Regions from separate parts of the Streptomyces sp. NPDC015242 genome, predicted to be linked through region 1. Evidence: riboswitches for the same ligand, from Rfam matches in the RefSeq annotation. Region 1 holds a riboswitch; the other holds the start of a gene.

Region 1 (3,414 bases):
CGCGCGCCACCGCGTCCACGATCGCGCCGTGCTCGACCCAGGACTGGGCCGGGTCGGCCGGCGCCTCCACCGCGTACATCCAGGCGATCTTGTGGCGCAGCTGCGTGAGCATCGTGATCAGAGCGGGGCTGCCGGAGGCCTGGGCCAGCGTCTCGTGGAACCAGCCGTCCAGAGAGCGCAGGTCGTCGCTGGTGCCCCGGCGGGCGCGCTCCTGGCCCAGCCGGACCAGACCGCGCAGGACCTTCAGATGGGCCTCGGTGCGGCGCTGCGCCGCCCGGGCGGCGCCCAGCGGCTCCAGCAGCGTCCGCATCTCCAGCAGGTCCGCCGCCTCCTGCTCGGTGGGTTCGGCCACGCACGCGCCCGCGTGCCGCCGGGTCACCACGAAGCCCTCGGCCTCCAGCGTGCGCAGGGCCTCCCGGACGGGGACGCGCGAAACGCCGTAGCGGCGGGCGAGGAGTTCCTCGGTGAGCCGGCTGCCGCGCTCGTGGACACCCGCGACGATGTCGTCCCGGATGGCCGTGCACACCGAGTGCGCGGGAATACGCATGACCCGACCTCCGCTTAATCCCCGTGAAACGTCGACGAGTGACGTGTGTTCCGTGACTCTATTGCAATCAGCCGGAATTTCCGACGGCAGCCCGGAATCCATGGATATTTTTTGGACAGCGGGTCCCGGGAATGCCGAAAGGCCCCGGCTCGGTGAGCCGGGGCCTTTCGGATGCGCTGCGGGTGCCGTCAGAGGCTGACGCCGTGCGAGCGGAGGTAGGCGAGGGGGTCGATGTCCGAGCCGTACTCGGGGCTCGTGCGGGCCTCGAAGTGCAGGTGCGGGCCGGTGACGTTGCCGGTCGCGCCGGACAGGCCGATCTGCTGGCCCGGGGTGACCTGCTGGCCGGCCGAGACGCCGACGGACGACAGGTGGCCGTACTGGGTGTACGTCCCGTCGTTCATCTTGATCACGACCTGGTTGCCGTAGGCACCGCCCCAGCCGGCCTCGACGACCGTGCCCGCGCCGACCGCGTGGACGGAGGTGCCGGTGGCCGCGTGGAAGTCGATGCCGGTGTGGCTGCCGGAGGACCAGACGGCGCCGCCGGCCTTGTAGCCGGTGGACACGTAGGAGCCCGGGATCGGGGAGACGTAGCTGTTGAGGCGCTTGCGCTCGGCCTCGCGGGCGGCGCGCTCCTTGGCCTCGCGGGCCTTCTCGGCGGCCTCCTTGGCCTTCTTCGCCGCCTCGACGGCGCGCTCCCGCGCGGCCTCCTCAGCCTTCTTCACGGCGGCGGCCTCCTCGGCCGCCTGCTTCTGCGCGACGGCCTGGGCGTCGATCTGCTGGGCCACCGTGTCGCCCATGGTGATGACGGGGGTGAGGCCGGTCTGCTCGACGGCGGGCTCGTTGGCGGCGAAGGCCGGGCCGGCGACGGTGCCGATCACGCCGGTGGTGGCGAGAGCCGCGACGCCCGCCGCGCGGGCGGTGCCGCGCTGGATCCTGCTGGGACGGCGATGCTTGCCGGTGGCGCGTGTGAACGCCATGAAGTGGCTGGTCCTTTCCTTCCCTCTCGCCTACCGGGTTAGCTGACGGGTTCGGAGCAGGAAGGTCTCCTACGGATGCCCTCGCGACTCGCGCGGGCGTCCGATTCACCCCAGGGACTGCGGTTGGGTCCCCGGCTCCCCTGGCTCGCGCCGTACGGGGACTCGGCGATGACTGTCCGGTGCCGCGGGTGCGGCGCACTGCCTGACGAACAGCCCGGACGACGCTAAGCGGCGCCACTTTCAAATCCCAAACGGATCGGGCGTTTTGTAGCGCATCCCACAGGGCAGACAGGCAACTCCCGCCCCAATTCGGGCATAAAGGAGCCCTGGTGCCTTCGAAGGCGACCAGGGCTCCTTCGCGCGCGTGCCGCTACTCGGCGGCGACGACCGTGACGTCGCCGATGCCGAGGGCCTCCACAGGCGCCTTGATCTGCGCCGCGTCACCGACGAGGACGGTCACCAGACGGTCCACGGGGAAGGCGCTGACGACCGCCGCCGTGGCCTCCACCGTGCCGGTCGCGGCCAACTCGCGGTACAGCGTGGCCTGGTAGTCGTCGGGCAGGTGCTGCTCGACCTGGTCGGCGAGCGTGCTCGCGACGGCCGCGGCGGTCTCGTACTTCAGCGGCGCCACGCCGACCAGGTTCTGCACGGCGACGTCCCGCTCGGCGTCGGTCAGTCCCTCCGCGGCGAGGGTGCGCAGCACCGTCCACAGGTCCTGCAGCGCCGGGCCGGTGTTGGGGGTGTCCACGGACCCGCTGATGGCGAGCATGGAGGCACCGCTGCCGTCGGGCGCCGACCGCAGCACCTGCGCGAAGGACCGCACGCCGTAGGTGTAGCCCTTCTCCTCGCGCAGGACGCGGTCCAGGCGGGAGGTGAGGGTGCCGCCGAGGCAGTACGTGCCGAGCACCTGGGCGGGCCAGACGCGGTCGTGCCGGTCCGGGCCGATCCGGCCGATCAGCAGCTGCGTCTGGACGGCGCCCGGGCGGTCCACGATGACGACCCGGCCCGTGTCGTCGGCGGTCACCGGCGGCACCGGGCGCGGCTCGGCCGAGGAGCCGGTCCAGGCGCCCAGCGTGTCGCCGAGCAGGGCGTCCAGGTCGATGCCCGTGAGGTCGCCGACCACCACGGCCGTGGCCGTGGCGGGGCGGACGTGCTTCTCGTAGAAGGCGCGCACGGCAGCGGAGTCGATCGCGGCGACCGTCTCCTCGGTGCCCTGCCGGGGCCGCGACATGCGCGAGTCCGCCGGGAACAGCTGCCTGGAGAGCTCCTTGGCCGCGCGGCGGGAGGGGTTGGCCAGCTCGTGCGGGATCTCGTCGAGGCGGTTGCGGACCAGGCGCTCGACCTCGCTGTCCGCGAACGCGGGCGCCCGGAGGGCGTCGGCGATCAGGCCGAGGCCCTTGGTGAGCCGGGAGGCGGGGACCTCCAGGCTGATCCGGACCCCGGGGTGGTCCGCGTGCGCGTCGAGGGTGGCCCCGGCCCGCTCCAGCTCGGCCGCGAACTCCTCGGCGGAGTGCTTGTCGGTGCCCTCGGAGAAGGCCCGCGCCATGATCGTGGCCACGCCGTCCAGGCCGGCCGGCTCGGCGTCCAGGGGTGCGTCCAGCAACACCTCCACGGCGACGACCTGCTGGCCCGGGCGGTGGCAGCGCAGCACCGTCAGGCCGTTGTCGAGCGTGCCGCGCTCGGGGGCCGGGAAGGCCCAGGGCCGGGCCTCGCCCGCCTGCGGCCGGGGGTGGAAGTCCATCGTGGCCAGCTCGGTCACTTGGCCGCCTCCTCGTTCTCGTCGCCGGCCGCGGCTGCGGTCTCCCCGGCGGTGTCGGCGTCGTCGGTCTCGCCGGCGGTCGCGCCGGCGTTCTCGTCGGCGACGGGCTCGTAGACGAGCACCGCGCGGTT
Region 2 (3,414 bases), on a different contig from region 1:
CGCTGCCCGGACTCCAGGTTGTCGAAGGCGAAGGACGACAGCGCGCAGGCCCGCAGCAGCGCGCCCGTCTCCACGTCCAGGCCGGGGCGCAGGACCGCGCCCTGCGCGTCCGAGACACCGAGCCCGATGGCCCGGCCCTGGCCCAACGGGCCCCGCTCGTAGGGCAGGAAGCCGGCCGGCTCCGGGCCCTCGTAGACCACCGCGACCCGGGCCCGCGGCCTCACCAGACCGACGGCCTCGGTGAACTCCGGTTCCATGAAAGGGTTGCGCGGCGCCTCCGAGGCGGCGCGCAGCGCGCGCCAGCGCTCCCTCTCCTTCTCGCCGAGCTCCCCGGGCCCGGCCACACGTATGCGCCCACTGCTCAACCTGACCCCCCGATCAAGTCCCCCCTGGACACTTGGAAGGTACCGCCCGATGCGGCCCCTCGGGTAGGTAGCGGACCATGTTGTTGCCAACCGGTGCAGAGGCCTTCAACCGGGCAATCGGCGTGTGCGCGCGATGAAACGAACGGTCGCGTTGTCCGTATTCTCTGATCATGGCCGCACCCCTCGCATATTCACTCATCGCCACCGACCTGGACGGGACGCTGCTGCGCGGCGACGACACCCTGTCCGACCGGTCCCTCGCCGCGCTCGCGCGGGTGGCGGACGCCGGTGCCCAGCACCTCGTGGTGACGGGCCGCCCGGCACCGAGAGTGCGGCCGCTCCTGGACGACCTGCGCTGCACGGGGCTCGCGGTGTGCGGGCAGGGCGCGCAGGTGTACGACGCCGGCGCGCACCGGCTGCTGTGGTCCGTCACCCTGGACCGGGAGCTGGCGGAGACCGCCCTCGGCAAGATCGAGGCCGAGGTGGGGGAGGTGTACGCGGCGGTCGACCAGGACGGTGTCGACGGCCTGACGCTCATCGAGCCCGGCTATCTCATGCCGCACCCGACTCTGCCCGCGGTGCGGGTGGAGCGGCGCGAGGAGCTGTGGGGCGAGCCGATCAGCAAGGTGCTGCTGCGCCACCCCTACCTGTCGGACGACGAACTGGCGGCGACCGCGCGGTCCGTGGTCGGTTCGCTGGCGACGGTGACGATGTCGGGCCCCGGCACGGTCGAGCTGCAGCCGTGCGGGGTGACCAAGGCGACGGGGCTGGCGCTGGCCGCCGAGCACCTGGGACTGCGGCCGGCCGACACCATCGCCTTCGGTGACATGCCCAACGACATCCCGATGTTCGACTGGGCGGCGCGCGGCGTCGCGATGGCCAACGCCCATCCCGAACTCAAGGCCGTCGCCGACGAGATCACCCTGTCGAACGAGGACGACGGCATCGCCGTCGTCCTCGAGCGACTGCTGGGCGGGGCCGGTCAGTACGGGCCGTTGACGTTGTCGATCGAGCCGTAGCGGTCGGCCGCGTAGTTGCAGGCCGCCGTGATGTTGGCGACCGGGTCGTACGGGTCGTAGGGGGTGCCGGAGACGTGGTAGGCGGCGAAGGTCGGGTCGATGACCTGGAGCAGACCCTTCGACGGGGTGCCCTTGGCGGCGTTCGAGTCCCAGTTGTTGATCGCCTGCGGGTTGCCGGACGACTCGCGCATGATGTTGCGGTAGATGCCGTCGTACGACCCCGGGATGCCCTTCTGGGCCATGATGTCCAGCGCCTCGCGGATCCATCCGTCGAGGTTGTCCGCGTAGGTCGTGGCGGCGGCCGGGGTGGCCCGGGTGACACCGCCCGCGGGCTTCGCCGCGGACGGCGTCGCCTTCTTCCCGGCGGTGGCCTTGGCCGTGGCGACCTTCAGCTTCAGACCCGGGTGGATCACCTTGGGGTCGTCGCCGACGGCGGAGCGGTTGGCCTTGTAGAGCTGCTTCCAGCCGCCGGAGACGTCGTACTTCTCCGCGATGCCGTAGAGCGTGTCGCCCTTGGCCACGGTGTACGTGAGCGACTTGGCGGGCTGGACGGCCTGCGGAGCGCTCTGCGCGGCGGGCGCGCTCTGGGGGGCGGCGGCGCCGGCCTGCGTGGCGCCGAGGAGCGGCAGGGTCAGTGCCGCCCCACCGGTGCCGGCGGCGACGACACCACGGGTGATCGGGTTCCTTCTGGGGCGACGGTGCTTACCTCGTCCGGGCATGGCGATGTTCCTCTCCGGCGCCTGCGAGGTGAGCTGTCGGGTTCGGGCCGGGAGGTGCCCGGCCGCACACGGCGTGGTGCTGTCGTGCGCGGCTTCACCCCGAGCCGTTCCGCTGTGCGGTCCGGCGACTTACCTGGGTCCCCCGCTCCTGCCCTGCGTGAGTGAGTCGGTGTGTGTGGGGTGTCCGGGCGGCGGCAGGATTCGGCGGTCCGCTCGGACTGGGCCGGAACGTATGCGAGAGCACATGCCGGGAACAAGCACCGGAGTCACACCGGCCGCCGGATGACCTTGTTCCGGGGGTGGGGGACCGCTTGATCCTTTGCATGAGCCAAGGCTCAACTCGCTTACGCCGGACGGCGCTACCGCGCGGTGCCCGGCCGGGGCGGGAGGGAGGGGAAAGTGATTCAATTCACTGATCACGATCCGAGGTGCAATGTCCGCAAGAGGAATTTGCTTCGTCAATGCCGCAAATGCAGCATAGGTCGTGAATTCCTGGAAAGTCGGAACATGTCTGTTCTTATGAGCTGATCGAAAACATGGCGGTCGTGATCGGATACCGCCCGGCCTGTAAGCATGGGCGCTGGCGGTGATCGAAACGTGACCGGATACGCTGATCCGAGTGATGGCAGCGACCTATCGACAATCCGCGTAAGCACCGGCAGACACCAGCAGACAGGAGACCCCTCGTGACCGACGTCGGGCCGTTCGGGCTGAGCGTGCGGGACCAGGCTCTGGAAGCCGATGTCCAGGCCGGGCTGGCGGCAGTCGAGGAAGGCTTGCTCGAGGCCACCAAGAGCGAGGTGCCCTTCATCACGGAGGCCGCCCAGCACCTGGTGCGCGCCGGCGGCAAGCGGTTCAGGCCGCTGCTCGTGATGCTCGCCGCCCAGTTCGGAGACCGGCACGCACCCGGGATCGTGCCGTCGGCGGTCGTCGTGGAGCTGACCCACCTCGCCACGCTGTACCACGACGACGTGATGGACGAGGCCGCCGTACGCCGCGGGGTGGACAGCGCCAACACCCGCTGGGGCAACTCCGTCGCGGTCCTCACCGGCGACTTCCTCTTCGCCCGCGCCTCGCACATCCTGGCCGACCTCGGCCCGGAGGCGGTGCGGGTGCAGGCCGAGGCGTTCGAGCGGCTGGTCACCGGGCAGATCCTGGAGACGGCCGGACCGCAGGACGGCCGCGACCCCGTGGAGCACTACCTCGACGTGCTGGGCGGCAAGACCGGCTCGCTGGTCGCCGTCTCGTGCCGGTTCGGCGCGATGATGTCGGGCGCCGACGAGACGGTCGTGCACGTGCTGACCCAGTACG

The links. A riboswitch is a leader RNA that binds a small molecule or an ion and turns the genes downstream of it on or off. The one in region 1 is predicted to bind cyclic di-AMP.
Region 2: another riboswitch for cyclic di-AMP. It lies ahead of ACF07N_RS10810 (transglycosylase SLT domain-containing protein); the one in region 1 lies ahead of ACF07N_RS20115 (M23 family metallopeptidase).

Annotation. Positions count from the first base shown of each region.
Region 1 is NZ_JBIBUF010000005.1:548,511-551,924, forward strand. It holds gene ACF07N_RS20110 (GntR family transcriptional regulator) at 1-547, opposite strand, end outside; gene ACF07N_RS20115 (M23 family metallopeptidase) at 736-1,524, opposite strand; cyclic di-AMP (ydaO/yuaA leader) riboswitch at 1,537-1,702, opposite strand; gene ACF07N_RS20120 (M16 family metallopeptidase) at 1,895-3,283, opposite strand; gene ACF07N_RS20125 (M16 family metallopeptidase) at 3,280-3,414, opposite strand, start outside.
Region 2 is NZ_JBIBUF010000002.1:1,162,483-1,165,896, reverse strand. It holds gene ACF07N_RS10820 (GNAT family N-acetyltransferase) at 1-365, opposite strand, end outside; gene ACF07N_RS10815 (HAD family hydrolase) at 536-1,384, shown strand; gene ACF07N_RS10810 (transglycosylase SLT domain-containing protein) at 1,348-2,103, opposite strand; cyclic di-AMP (ydaO/yuaA leader) riboswitch at 2,107-2,285, opposite strand; gene ACF07N_RS10805 (polyprenyl synthetase family protein) at 2,790-3,414, shown strand, end outside.